2 linked regions of the Prochlorococcus marinus subsp. pastoris str. CCMP1986 genome follow. The protein of the gene in region 2 interacts with the protein of the main gene of each other region in a pairwise test. Links are inferred from orthologs where the notes say so. Each region holds a gene or a part of one and is shown on either strand. Other genes may lie near its edges. The genes, in order: TX50_RS08840 and def.

Evidence for each region.
Region 1: the proteins of def (region 2) and TX50_RS08840 interact in binary tests that used the Escherichia coli proteins (3 or more experiments, as listed by UniProt). The link is inferred for Prochlorococcus marinus subsp. pastoris str. CCMP1986 from one-to-one orthologs.

What each region holds. Positions count from the first base shown.
Region 1 is NC_005072.1:1,581,476-1,589,049, forward strand. The notes cover bases 2,490-5,388. They hold TX50_RS08840 (aspartate-semialdehyde dehydrogenase), read right to left. Parts: upstream 4,506-5,388; coding sequence 3,474-4,505; downstream 2,490-3,473. Other genes in these bases: TX50_RS08830 (ribonuclease J), read right to left, coding at 2,490-2,492; dapA (4-hydroxy-tetrahydrodipicolinate synthase), read right to left, coding at 2,569-3,477; tig (trigger factor), read left to right, coding at 4,633-5,388. Outside these bases: tRNA lysidine(34) synthetase TilS, read left to right, coding at 1-492; more of TX50_RS08830, read right to left, coding at 489-2,489; more of tig, read left to right, coding at 5,389-6,054; ATP-dependent Clp endopeptidase proteolytic subunit ClpP, read left to right, coding at 6,120-6,767; ATP-dependent protease ATP-binding subunit ClpX, read left to right, coding at 6,871-7,574.
Region 2 is NC_005072.1:68,356-75,879, forward strand. Bases 2,211-5,059 are described here. They hold def (peptide deformylase), read right to left. Parts: upstream 4,014-5,059; coding sequence 3,408-4,013; downstream 2,211-3,407. Other genes in these bases: TX50_RS00345 (ABC transporter ATP-binding protein/permease), read right to left, coding at 2,211-2,673; TX50_RS00350 (hypothetical protein), read right to left, coding at 2,711-2,998; TX50_RS00355 (histidine triad nucleotide-binding protein), read right to left, coding at 3,046-3,387; TX50_RS00365 (alpha/beta hydrolase family protein), read left to right, coding at 4,093-5,059. Also shown: TX50_RS00335 (Ycf66 family protein), read left to right, coding at 1-447; TX50_RS00340 (chlorophyll a/b-binding protein), read right to left, coding at 448-681; more of TX50_RS00345, read right to left, coding at 691-2,210; more of TX50_RS00365, read left to right, coding at 5,060-6,021; TX50_RS00370 (SufS family cysteine desulfurase), read right to left, coding at 6,018-7,295; TX50_RS00375 (SufD family Fe-S cluster assembly protein), read right to left, coding at 7,295-7,524. UniProt on the Escherichia coli protein: Removes the formyl group from the N-terminal Met of newly synthesized proteins. Requires at least a dipeptide for an efficient rate of reaction. N-terminal L-methionine is a prerequisite for activity but the enzyme has broad specificity at other positions.

The sequences.
Region 1 (7,574 bases), 1.5 Mb from region 2 along the record:
CATCACATTTTTTTAATAAGACCATTATTGATATTTTCTAGAGAAGATACCAAAAAGTTTTGCCAACTTCAAAACATTCCCATTTGGGAAGACCCGACTAACTGTGATCTAACAATTAAGAGAAATATTGTAAGAAAAGAAATTATTCCTATTTTAGAAACTATGTATCCTGGTTGTTCTAAGAGGATAAATAGTTTTGCAGAAAAAATGAGCAATTATAAGAATGAGCAAAATGATCTCAGTAAGCTTGCATCCCTTTATTGTGAAGATGCAATTGGTGTAAAGAGGGAATTATTAAATAGCTTATGCATTGAAGCAAGATGTACTATTTTAAATACTTTTCTAAAAAAGGATTGTACAAAACAATTAAGCTCAAAAAATTTAACTCATTTAGCTTCTTCAATTCTTGTGAAAGATAGAGGCAAAATAGATTTACCAGATGGATTTGAGATTGTTTGGAATAAGGACTATATAAATCTAGAAAAAAACTAGTTTGATACTGCAGATCTCCTTCTTCTAGTCCTACCTGCAGGTGCCTCCTCTGTCTTAGCCACTGGAGTTTTAACAGAATCTTTTACAGATTGATTATTCTTTACTTGATTTGTATTTCTAGCTGATGGATTATTTTTATAATTATTTTGATTGCGGTTTATATTTTGATTATTAACATTTGGATAATGTTTATTTTTTGGATGATGATTTTGCTCATTAACTATTTGAGGTTTATAAGCTCGGGTTCCGCTTGGAGCAGGTTGAGCTAAGCATAGAATTAATGGCTCTACTTGTAATTCTCTTCGCATTCTTCTAGTTAAACCATTTTCAATCTCTCTTTGGACCCCAATCCAATCAACTTCAAAACTATTGGGACTGGTTTGTCTTGATAATTGTTTCCAGCGGTTTTCTAATACCCAATTTATCTCCCTTTCGGTCCACATTGACATTTTTCTTGGATCAGCTGATATTACTACCCCTCTTAAACTTACTCGTGGTGGAGCTACCATATTACCATCTGTACTTATAGGGGCTAAAACAGTAACTATTCCATCATCTGCTAACTGCTGTCTCTCTTTTAGAGCTCTTGCATCTACCACACAAGTCCTTGTATTATCCAGCATTTCAATTCCAGACTTTACTGGATCTCCTTGAATCATTGAATCAGCTCTAAGCTCAATTGTGTCTCCATTATCAAGGATGAGTATATTATTGGGATCTACGCCCATCGATTCAGCGGTTTTACCATGCAAAACTTGCATTCTATATTCGCCATGTACTGGAACAAAAAACTTTGGTTTAATTAACGCTAGCATCAATCTTTGATCATCTCTACATCCATGACCAGAAACATGAATTCCATGTTCTTTACCATAAATAACATTAGCTCCCAATTTAATTAACCTATCAATACTATGCACTACAGAAATTGTATTTCCTGGAATTGGACTGGAAGAAAAAATTACTGTATCCGTAGTTTTGAGTTTAACGTGTGGATGTTCATCTCTTCCAATCCTACTTAATGCAGCCATTACCTCACCTTGACTACCTGTCATTAAGAGTAGAGTTTCTCTATCAGGTAAATCTCTTATGCTTTTAATTGGGAAAAAGAGATCGTCAGGACACTTTATATAACCTAATTCACGACATTTACCAACAACATTTAACATTGACCGTCCCATTAATCCAATTTTACGTCCATGCTTCATTGCTAATTGGATCACCATCGCAACTCTATGGGTTGAACTTGCAAAAGTGGTAAGCATAACTCTACCTTTGGCTTCAGATATTATTCGATCTAAATTTGGAAAAACAGAAATTTCTGAAGGAACAAAACCCTTTACTTCGGAATTTGTAGAGTCCGAGAGTAAGCAAAGAACACCCTTCTCTCCATAAAATGCCATTCTTTCAATATCAGCATGTTTGTTATCAGGTGGCAGATGATCAAATTTAAAATCCCCAGTAAAGAAAACAACACCTACTGGAGTAGTTAGAGCTAAAGAAAAACTATCCCCAATTGAGTGAGTATTACGTATAAATTCTAATGAAAAATGCTGGCCAAGTTTGACAACTTGCCTTGGTTCTATAGTCTGTGTTGTTGTCCTATCAGCCACACCTGCTTCTTCCATTTTTCCTTTAAGCATTGATATCGCTAAAGGTGGACCATAAATCACAGGAATATTAAATTTCTTTAAATGATGAGAAATTCCACCAATATGGTCTTCGTGACCATGGGTTACTATCATTCCACGAAATCTATTTAAGTTAGCTTGCAAATAGGATGTATCAGGCATAACAACATTCACTCCATGCATGCCATCACTTGGAAAAGCGAGTCCCCCATCTATTAAAATGATGTCATCTTGGTATTCAAAAACACATGTATTTTTACCTATTTCATGAAGACCCCCTAATGGAATAATTTTTAAAGCAGGTTCAATTGATCTTTTTGTTTGAGATAAGGTTTGAGTATTATTTGATTTGATTTGATTTGAATTCATAATAGAAGTATTTTAACAAGCTAAAAATGTGGTTATTAAAGTCAAAGTAACTTTATTAAAGCGTTAAAAAAAGTATTTACAAAGACAGATTTTGAATTATCTGAAGTAAGCTTTCTCTCTTTTCTTTAATAAGAGGCGTTAATGGATTCCTAGGAGAACCAACTTGCCAACCTCGTAGTTCTAAAGCTGCTTTGATGGGAATTGGATTTGTCGTTTCAAAGAGTGCCTTGAAAAGTGGTTGCAGTTTTTCATGAATATCAAGAGCAATAGATATTTCACCTTTTTGAAATGATTCAATCATAGTTTTAAGCTGCAACCCAACAATGTGGCTAGCTACGCTTACTACACCAACAGCACCAACAGATAACATAGGAAGCAACAATGAATCATCGCCACTATATATTGAAAGTTTAGAGCCGCACGCCGCCCTTAACTCTGTCACTTCCTCTATTCTACCGCTTGCTGCTTTAATACTGAGAATATTTGGGAAATTCATAAGTTTATTTACAGTGGTGGGTAATAAATTACAACCAGTTCTTCCAGGGATGTTATACAACATTAAAGGCAAATCACTAGCTGCATTAGCTATAGAACTAAAGTGTTTATAAAGACCTTCTTGAGGGGGCTTATTGTAGTAAGGGACAACAACTAAAGCACCATCCGCACCAAATTCATAAGCTTTTTGGGTAGCTTCTATAGCCTCACTGGTACAGTTACTACCTGTACCAACAATAACTTTAGATCTAGAATTTAAAGAACCTTTTACTGCAACAAACAAATTATGTTGTTCAGCCCATGTAAGAGTTGGAGACTCTCCTGTGGTCCCACATAGCACAATTCCATCAGAGCCATTTTCACAAAGGTAATTAGAAAGTTTAATAGCTAATTCATAATCAACTGCACCATTTTTTTTAAATGGAGTAACCATAGCTGTCAAAATTCTTCCGAATAATGGATTAGAAAATTTAGTATTGTTGGGAATCATTTTTTTGCAATTAATAATTCTGCTATTTGAACAGCATTAAGTGCTGCTCCTTTCCTTATTTGATCTCCACATAACCATAATTCTAATCCATTAGAATTACTAATATCAGTTCTTATTCTTCCTACCGCAATATTATCTCTTCCCATCACATCATTTGGCATCGGGAACCTATTTTTTTCATAATCTTCTATTATTTCTAAACCTTTAGCTTTTTTCAATTGATTAATAGCATAAGAAGGTTTGATAACATCATCAAATTCAACATTCACTGATTCAGAATGAGCTCTAAGAACGGGAACTCGAACGCATGTTGAAGACAGTTTTAAATCAGTAATATTTAGTATTTTGCGAGTTTCATTTGTCATTTTCATCTCTTCTTCGCAGTAATTATTTGAAAGCATTGGTGAATTATGTAGAAAGAGATTAAATGCTAAGGAATATGGTAAGACTTCACTTTCTTTGGGATCTCCCTGCAAATATTTCTTAGTTAAAAACTGTAATTCCTCCATTGCTAATTGACCAGCTCCACTTACCGATTGATAAGTTGAAACGATTACTCTTTTAATCGGAGAAATTTTATTCAAAGGAGCTAAAACTAGAGTCAGTAATATTGTTGTGCAATTCGGATTAGCGATGACACCATTATGCTTTAAAGCTTCACAAGCATTTACTTCCGGAACAACAAGAGGAACATCATTTTCTAATCTGAATGCACTTGAATTATCAATTAGTACAGCATTTTGATCTTTAACTGTAGATAGCCACTGTTTTGAAATACTTCCACCTGCGGAAGCAAGAACTAAATCAACATTCAAAAATTCTTCTTTTGAAGCTTTTTTAGTAATAATTTCTTCTCCTTTCCATTTGACTATTTTCCCTTCTGACCGCTGAGATGAAAGCAAAACTAATTCTGAGATAGGAAAGTCTCTTTCTTCAAGAATTTTAAGAAGTTCAGATCCAACAGCACCTGAAGAACCTAAAACAGCTACTTTTAATGGTCTATTTGGTAAAAAAGGAGAATTTCTCACTATATAAATTAAAAAATTATAAGATTTAATATTTTTCTTACTGTATCAAAAAAGTTAACTTCAAGGAAATCACTTAATGTGGAATAATTAAGATTCTGCCTATTGTAATAATTTTAAAAACTCAAACATGATTAAAGAAGAATTAATAGTAAAAACTACCGCACTACCCCAAAGTAGAATTGCACTTGAATTAGAAATACCATCTAATACATGCAAATCATGCGTAAATGAGACAATAAATTCAATTAGTCGTTCGGCCAAAATTCCTGGGTTTAGGCTTGGCAAAATTCCAAAACAAGTATTAATACAACGAATCGGCATTACACAACTACATGCCTCTGCCCTAGAAAAAATAATTGATAAATCTTGGAACCAAGCTTTAAAGATGGAATCAATAGAGCCACTAAGTGAACCAGAATTAGTTGATGGATTTGAATCAATACTAAAATTTTTTAATCCGGAAAAACCTTTAAAAATTACTCTACAAACTGATATTGCACCCGAATTTAAATTAAAAAAATCAAAAGGTCTATCAGTTGAGATTAAAAAAAGTAAGTTTGACCCCAAATCCATAGATGAAGCTTTGGAAAAATCAAGAAATCAATTAGCAAATATTATTCCAGTTAATAACAGGCCTGCTAAGTTAGGAGACATCGCGGTAGTTAGTTTCAAAGGTGTTTACAAAGATTCCAAAAAAGAAATCGACGGGGGATCTAGTGATTCAATGGATCTTGAATTAGAAAAGAACAAAATGATTCCAGGCTTCGTTGAGGGAATTGTTGGTATGAAAATTGATGATAATAAAACTCTTACTCTAAGATTTCCTGAAGACTATTCTCATGAAGATTCCAGAGGTAAAGAAGCAATTTTTGACATAAGTCTTAAAGATCTTAAAGAAAAAGAATTACCCGAACTTAATGATGATTTTGCAAAACAATCTGGAAATAAAGATTCATTAAAAGAACTAAAAAAAGATATAGAAAAACAACTAAAGGAGAATTTTGATAATACTCAAAAAAATATAAAAGTTGAAGCTTTAATGGATGCACTATCCAAAGAGTTAGATGCCGAGATTCCAAAAGCAATGATTGATATTGAAGTTAGAAATAATATTGAACAAACAGCGCAAAGATTTGCTCAACAAGGCATGGATATTAAATCAACATTTACTCCAGAATTGGTGAAATCTTTAGCAGAATCAACTCGTCCTCAAGCTGAAAAAAATGTTCAAAGAAATTTAGCTTTAAAAGCATTATCAGAAAGAGAAAAAATCACAGTCGATAATGAAGAAATAGATCAGAAAATGAAGGAATATGAAGATGAAATTTCTAAATCACCAAAACAAATTGACATTCAGAAATTAAAAGATGTAGTTCGCAACGATCTCCTACAAGAAAAGTTAATCACTTGGCTTGAAGAAAATTCAGCAGTAAAAGAAATAAATGAAAAAGCAACAAAATTAACCACAAAAACAACCACAAAAGCAACTACCAAAAAAGGAGTTAAAACTAAAAGTAAACCCAAGGTAAACAAAAAAGAAAAAAATTAATTTATAAAAAATTTAACTATTCAGCAAAAAAACCCTTAAATTAGATTAAGAAAGAGATTAACTAAGTGTATTCTGAAAAAAAACATTTAATCCAAAGCTCAATAAATTCTCGCGATATTGATAAATCGAGATCTGCTGTTCCTACTGTAGTAGAACAATCTGGAAGAGGAGAAAGAGCATTTGATATTTATTCAAGATTATTAAGAGAAAGGATAATATTTTTAGGTACCGGGATTAATGATCAAGTATCAGATTCATTAGTTGCACAATTATTATTTCTAGAAGCAGAAGATCCTCACAAAGATATACAAATATATATTAATTCTCCCGGTGGCTCTGTTACTGCTGGATTAGCTATATACGATACAATGCAGCAAATCTCTCCAGACGTTGTAACAATCTGTTTTGGTGTAGCTGCAAGTATGGGGGCATTCCTCCTTAGTGGGGGGGCGAAAGGGAAAAGGTTAGCTTTACCTAATTCGAGAATAATGATTCACCAACCACTTGGAGGTGCTCAAGGCCAAGCAGTTGAAATTGAAATACAAGCAAAAGAAATACTATTTCTCAAAAAAACATTAAATTCTCTTTTAGCAAAACATACTAATCAATCTTTAGAAAAAATTAATGAAGATACTGAAAGAGACTATTTTCTATCGCCTGAAGAAGCAGTTGAATACGGACTAATTGATAAAGTCATAAAAAATGACAAGTAAAAGGAATATTTTAAGAATATGATGACGAATCCAATTTTATAAGCAATCCTAATAAGTAAGGGATATTTAACCTTTTTTTATTCTACACAAGCTTTGATAATCGATGGCTAAATTCGACGCCCATCTAAAATGTTCTTTTTGTGGTAAATCACAAGATCAAGTTAGAAAACTTATAGCTGGTCCAGGGGTTTACATTTGTGATGAATGCATAGACCTTTGTAATGAAATTCTTGATGAAGAATTAATTGATACTCAAGCAAAAATCAATAACTCACCTCAAGTAAAGAAAAAATTACCAACTAATAATTCTGATAAATCTATTCCTTTAGAATTAACTTCTATCCCCAAACCACTTGAAATTAAAACTTTTCTTGATAACCAAGTTGTAGGTCAAGAATCTGCAAAAAAAATACTATCAGTTGCTGTTTATAATCACTATAAAAGACTAGCCTGGAGATTAAAAGAAGAAAATAAAGAAAATGATTCTAATGATTTACAAGCAACTAAACTACAAAAATCAAACATCTTACTAATCGGCCCAACTGGAAGTGGTAAAACGTTATTAGCACAAACTTTAGCTGAATTTCTTGATGTTCCTTTTGCAGTAGCTGATGCAACAAGTCTTACTGAAGCTGGATATGTCGGCGAAGATGTTGAAAATATCCTCTTGAGACTTCTACAAAAATCAGAAATGAATGTGGATTTAGCTCAAAAGGGGATCATATACATTGATGAAATAGACAAGATCGCCAGAAAGAGTGAAAACCCATCAATTACAAGAGATGTATCTGGAGAAGGAGTTCAACA
Region 2 (7,524 bases):
AGCAGGAGGCGTCCTTCTTTAAGAGAGTCTAATCAATTTGAGAATGAAGAACCTAAGAGAAGAAGAAATCGGTCTGAAGATAATAGGATGAGTAATGAAGATAGAAGAGCAAGTTTTGGAGAAAGAAGATCATCAAGAAGTGAAATTAAAAGAGGCTCTCGGCCATTATCTAATCAAGAAGTTTCTAGAAAATCAAATAATTCCTCTCTTAAGGATGCTTCTACCTCCTCTAATAAACCAACAAGGTCATCTATCAGATCTCAGACTTCAACAGAAAAAGTAGAAGATGCATCATTTTCTACAAATATCAATGAAGTAAAAAAGCCTCGTCAAGCAAGAAGCTCAGCAGCTAGTGCAAGATCAACCTCTAAAAATAAAACTGGAAGGTATACTGTGGGAACAAAAAAAAATAAACCCAGAGATAATAGTTCTAGATTTGATGACTAATTAAAATATCCCAGCCCAATTTAGAAATGATTTTTGACTTATTAATTCAATTAAAATAATTGCTAAAAAACCGAGCATTGCAAATCTTCCATTTGTTATTTCTGAATAATTGCTCCATCCAAACTCATATCTATCTTCAATTTCAATTGATTGTTCCTCAATTTTAATTTCTTCAGAATTTGTTTTTTCTAGTTCCATAGCTTCCTGATTATTTTGTTCTTGATTTGAAGTCATGATTGTAATCTAATTTTTAAAATTATACTTATCTGTAGTAAATAATTTCCAGCCCCCTTGTCCATTTAATTCTAAAATGTTCTCATGAAAATCTTTTAAACTAGGCCTGTGTCCCACGCTTATCAAGGATAATTCTCTATCCCTTAGTAAATTATATAGTCTTTTTTCAGTTTTAATATCGAGTGCACTAGTAGCTTCATCTAACACAGCAAATCTCGGAGAATTAAGTAGTAATCTTGCAAAGGCTAATCTTTGCTGTTCTCCTAATGAAAGTATTCTTGGCCAATCTTGTTTGACGTCAAGGTTGGGATATCTATCAACAATAGAATTTAAATTTACTTCATTAAGAACAGAAATTAAGTGGTCATCACTAAATTTGTCAACTTCTGTTGGATAACATAATTGTTCCCTTAAAGAACCCAATAGCATATAGGGTTTTTGAGGTATAAATAGCAAATCACCTGTCTTTGGTTTTTTAATCGATCCTTGATTGGGTTCCCATAATCCGCTGATCATCCTTAACAAAGAGGTTTTGCCACACCCAGATGGGCCTACTACTAATAATGATTGATTTGTTTCAATACTCAGATTTAAGTTTTTGATAATAGCTTTATCAGACCCAGGTGGAAAAAGGTCGGCATTGTTAATAAGAATAGAAGAATAATCAGAAATTATATTTTGATTGTCTATTGGCTTGGTTTGACTGATACTTTCAACTTTTGACTGAAAACCCTCTAATCTTCCAATTCCTGCTGTGAACTTTGCAAGTTCCTCTATTTGATTAACTATAAAAAATAAAGAACCTTCTACCATACCAAATGCAAAGCTTGCTTGAATAAATCGACCATAATCAATATCTCCTCTAAAGTAAGGAATTGCCATTATTAGATATGGAAAGAAGTTTCCAGCATAATTAATAGAACGTCTCATTACATCAATAATTACTCTCCAAATTATTAGTAAGTTAAAGTTTCTTACCACTTCTCCTAATCTTCTCTCTGTTTCACTTTTTTCTGGTTTTTCACCCGAATAAAAAGCTATTGATTCAGCATTATCTCTAATATGAACTAATCCATATCTAAAGTCTGCCTCATATCTAAGTTGATCGAAATCAATTTTTACAAGATTTTTTCCAGCAATTAATAAGATAGCAGTAGCAAATGCTGCGTATCCAAATAATGAAAAGGTTAATGTTGTACTAATGCTCCATAATATTAGAATGTTCAGAGAAAAAGTAAGAAGTGCATCAAAAACTCCCAAAGTAAAGGATAAACTTTGACCAGTAAAAGCTCTGGTATCATCTGTTATTCGTTGGTCAGGATTATCTACATCTGTTTGTTCTTCATCATTAGGATTTAGTTGGTAGTATGCTTTATTAGTCATGTAGTCTTTAACTAAGCTTTTTGAAAGCCAATCTCTCCAAATTATTCCTAATTTATAAGTAAAGAATATTTGAGAAACCCGAATTGGAAGCGCTACAGCAAAGCAACAAGCATAGATTCCTAAAATTCTATAAAATCCATCTTGTTGTTTCTCTACTAAAGCATTGGTTAAGTCTCTAGCAATAAATCCTATTCCTGCATTAATTCCATTTACTGCCAAAAGCATTAATACTATGACTGCTAGGAATAACCAATGTACCCATCTGCGATTCTTAAGTTGACGCCTTAAACTAAAAAAACTTCCTGAACCGATAAGAAATAATCCTGAAAACAATAATCCCCACCAGCCAGACCATATTGTATTAACAGTATTAACTACTCCTCCAAAGTATTTATCAAGAAAAATAGGTTGAATGCTTTCAAAAAAACTAATTATGCCTGTAAGAGCTACAAGAACAATACCTCCTACACAAAATAAGAGAGATATTAAAAGCCATATAAATTGAAAGCCATTACATTGATCAATTGGTAAGAAAAATGGTTGGGCTAATCTTCTTAACTTTTGTAGTTGATAAAATATTTTAGATTTATTTTGCACTACATTATTCATATTTTTTCTATATCTTTATAGTAAGTAAATTATATCTCTATGAAGATGATTGCCCAAAACCTATTAGTGAAAGTGCCCAATCTGGAAGGTTGAGGTATGATAATAATTTTAAATCAAATTCATGGACTTTAATAATCAATATATCCATAAGCCACCATATTAGAAAAGGTAAATTAAATAAAATTTGTAATTGCCATTTGTAAGTTAATACTTTCCAAATTTTAGTTAAAACTAACTTCTGAGATTCATCTAAACTCTCCCAATTTGTAGCAATTAGATCTAGTAAATTTTTAGATTTATTATTGAGAGATTCTGGAGAATTCATGTTTAATTTTTCTTATTTATAGCTAAAAAGAAACTCTTTTGAGAGTTTTAGCCAGGAGGCCAACTCATTTTTCTACCAGCTAAGAAATGTATATGTAAATGAAATACTGTTTGTCCAGATTCTTCACCAGTATTAATAACAGTTCTCCAATTTTTTAATTGCTTAGATTTGGCAATATTTTTTCCTATTAAAAGAAGATGTCCTAATAAATCTCTATCTTCCTCCAAACACTCGCATAAACTGACTAATGGTTTTTTAGGAATTACTAAAAAGTGAACTGGAGCTTGAGAGGCAATATCATTAAATGCTAAACAAAGCTCATCTTCATGAAGCTTTTCGCAGGGAATCTCACCATTTATTATTTTGCTAAAGATTGTAGTTTCAGCCATTGCTTTATTAAATAATTAAATCATTTGATTGGTATTACATCTTTTTGATGAAATCCTTCTTTGATGAGTTCTTTATTCAAATCTTCTTTTGAAGTAACTCTATCAACAAATAAAACTCCATTGAGATGATCCATTTCATGTTGAATGCATCTTGCTAAGAGTCCATCAGCTTTCATTTTTCTTGGCCTGCCCATTTCATCTCTAAATCTTAATTTAATTGTTGATGGTCTTACGACGTTTAAATAAACTCCTGGGATACTTAGACAACCCTCTTCATATGAATTTAAAGTTGTTCCATAATCAGTAATTTCTGGATTTATTAAAATTAATGGTTCAGCAGCAGCATCTTCAAAATTTACATCAATTACAAGTAGCTCTTTCTTGATTCCTATTTGCGGAGCGGCAAGTCCAATCCCTTTGGCTGCATACATACTTTGAAGCATGTCTTTAGCTAAATTTCTTATGGAATTATCAACTTTACTTATTCTTTTAGCATTTTCTCTCAATACATCATCACCAAGTTTATATATTTCTAGTGATGGAGTTCCTGTTTGTTCTTTAGATACCTTTTCTATAGGACTATTTGTTTTTGACTTTCTTGCAAGTTGTGAAAAATTGTTTGCCACGGTAAAAAAAATTATTTACTCAACAGTTAAGCTATAAAAATATTAGCACTTTAAATACATCTTGAAATAAACTTTTTAAATGAATAATGCTAAGAATTTAAAAATTAAGCAAATCGATAAAAAAAATATATCTTTTAAAGAGTTATCTCTAATTAAGAATATAATTTTCTGGGTAGATATTATTCCTGGAGATCAAACACAAAAAAATGCTATTTTTGCTAGGCCATTTCATGATAAAAATGCAATTCCACAAAAATTAACGGGCGATAATTTTTATATTAAAAGCAATTTTCATGGTTATGGGGGCAAATCATATCAATGTATAGAGGTGAATGATCATATTTATTTGATATGGGTTGATCAGCTTTCAAAAGCAATGTGGTTAAAAATTTTCAAAGTCCAAGAAAAAGTACTTAAAAATGATAATCAATATCTGCTATGCGATGTGGAACCAAGACAACTTACTGAGTCAATAAAAACGAATTTTGATACTTCATTTGTTATTTCTAAAAACAACCTTTTATTCGGTTTATGTGAGATAAAACATAGAGATTATTTATTCTCATTAAATTTAAAGAAAACTAAACAAGATATTCGCATAATAAAAAAATTTGATAATTTTGCGGGGAATTTATCTTCTAATATTTCAGCTGATTTATTTTCCTGGATAGAGTGGAATGCTGGCTCCATGCCTTGGGAAAGAAATGAGCTATTTTTTGCAATGATTGATAATGATGGAGAGATACAAAACATAAAAAATTTTTCTAATAAATTTGTTAATGAAGAGAAAAATGTTTCTTTCTTTCAACCTTACTGGATGAGTGATACTACTTTAGTCTGTTCTGAAGATAGTACAGGCTGGTGGAATTTATTATTTCTCGATTTAACTGATATTAAAAATATTATTCTAAAAAAAAGAATAATTAAACCTTTGACTGAGTATGGATCGCCTCAGTGGGTTTCTGGAATTTCATTTTTTTCCGGAAATATTAAAAATCTATTTTGTGTTGCAAAAAAAGATAATAGTTGGGTACTAGAGCATTATCAGAATTGTGAATGTATTAAAGAACTTAAATTACCATTTTGTTCAATAGGTGATTTAGATGTTTGTGATCAAAAATTAGTTATTAGAGGTTGTAGTTTTGGTTGTTTCGAAGAATTATTCGAGTGTGATTTTGGAGAGAAAAGCCATACTAAATTATTAAATGAGATATCCCTTGAGTCTATAAACGAATATTCAAGACCAGAATCTTTTTGGTTTAAAGGTTTTAATAATCAACCCACACATTCTTTTATTTATAAGCCTCTATTTGAAAGATTTATTAAGTCACCATTAATCGTTAAGGCACATAGTGGCCCTACTGCTTGCTTTGACGGGTCTTTAAATTCCGAAGTGCAGCATTGGACTTCGAAAGGATTTACAGTTGCGGAAGTGAATTATGGTGGTTCCTCGGGTTTTGGAAGAGAGTACAGGGAGAGATTAAATTATAAATGGGGTATTCTTGATTCATACGACTGTAAAGCATTGGTACTTGATTTAATTAGGTTAAATCTAGTTGATAGAACCAAAGTCGCAATTTTAGGCAATAGTGCTGGTGGTTTAACTGCAATTAATGCTCTATGTGAAGGTGATTTGTTTAAAGTGGCGATTTGTAAATATCCTGTTCTGGATTTAAACGATATGCATCAACACACTCATAGATTTGAAAAAGGTTATTTAAATTCTCTCATAGGTAGATATTCAAAATTTCATAATGAGTATAAACTTCGATCACCAATTTATAAAATTAATCATTTAAAAAAACCAGTTTTATTATTTCATGGAAAAAAAGATTTAGTTATTTCATGCAAAAAAACCCTACAAATCAAAGAAAAACTTCTTAAAAATAATAAAAATTCAGAAGTCATAATTTTTGAAAATGAAGGGCATGGTTTTAAAAACACAAATAATAAAAAACAAGTTCTTATTAAAACTCAGGAGTTTTTAGAGAAAACTCTTAATATTTAAGAATTTAGTTTTAAAAAACTAATAGTTTCCTTAAGTTTTTCGATAAAAGTATTTATATCTTCTTTGGTAGTTGTGAAATTCATACTAATTCTAGCTGTTGAATTTATTCCGATATGTCTATGCAGAGGTTGACAACAGTGATGTCCACTTCTGATACAAATACCTTTAGAATCAAGAATTTCAGCGATATCGTTTGAATGTATTTCTTTAACATAAAATGTTGCCAATGCAGCTCTGTTTGGATCTATTTTCGGAGAAGGACCTATTATTTCAAGATCCTCTATTTGCTTTAATTTTTTAAATAAATATTTTGTAATCTCCTTTTCATATTCACTGATTCGATCTAACCCAATATTGTTAATGTAATTAATCGCTGCAGCTAATCCTATTGCTTCAGCAATAGCTGGAGTACCAGCTTCAAATTTATGAGGGAGTTCAGCCCAAGTACTTTTCTCTTCAAAAACATCTTGAATCATTTCACCACCTCCAAAAAAAGGAGGAATTTTTTCTAAAATTTCTTTTCTGGACCATAAGAAACCTATGCCTGTTGGGCCACATAATTTATGTCCTGAACCGGCTAAAAAATCTATACCTAGTTCATTAATATCTAACTTTTGATGGGCTAAACTTTGACAAGCATCAAGCAGAACTAAAGAACCCTTATCCCTAGCTAATTTAGTTATTTCTTTTATTGGATTACAGCACCCTAAAGTGTTGCTTATATGTAATAAGCTTACTAGTTTTGTTTTCGTTGTTAATTTTGACTTGAAATCATTTATATCTAATCTTCCGTCTTGATCTATGCCCACAAATTTCAGTTTACATTTGTTTTTTGCAGCTACCATTTGCCAAGGAACAATATTACTATGATGCTCCATTATTGATAGAAGAATTTCATCATTCTCTTTTAAAGTAAATTCTCCCCATGATCTGGCAACCAGATTTATAGCTTCAGTTGCATTTCTTGTAAAAATTATTTCTTTTGTTGAATAAGCATTAACATATTTTGCAATTAAAGATCTTGAATTCTCAAATTCTTCAGTTGCTTTTGCACTTAATTGATGAGCTCCTCTATGAACGTTTGCGTTGAAATTCTTATAGTATTCATCAATTTTTTCAAGAACTTGGATTGGTTTTTGGGTTGTTGCAGCGTGATCTAGATAAATAATTGTATTTTTGTTTTTGAAATTATTTTCTAATAAAGGAAAGTCTTTTTTATCTATTAGAGGAAAGTTTTTTTTACAAATTTTCGGGAAATTTTTAATTGTTTCCATTAATTTTCTTTTAAAATTTTATCAAGCAAATCCCATCTATCTTTTGAAATAGGAATACTTGAAATAACTTCTTGTATATAAGAACTTAATTGTAGTTTACTCGCTTCTGCTAACGTGAGTCCTCTTGATCTCATATAGAAAAGTTCTTCTTCATTTAATTGTGAAATAGTTGCACCGTGTTTGCATTTTACATCGTCAGCAATTATTTCTAATTGAGGTTTAGTATCTA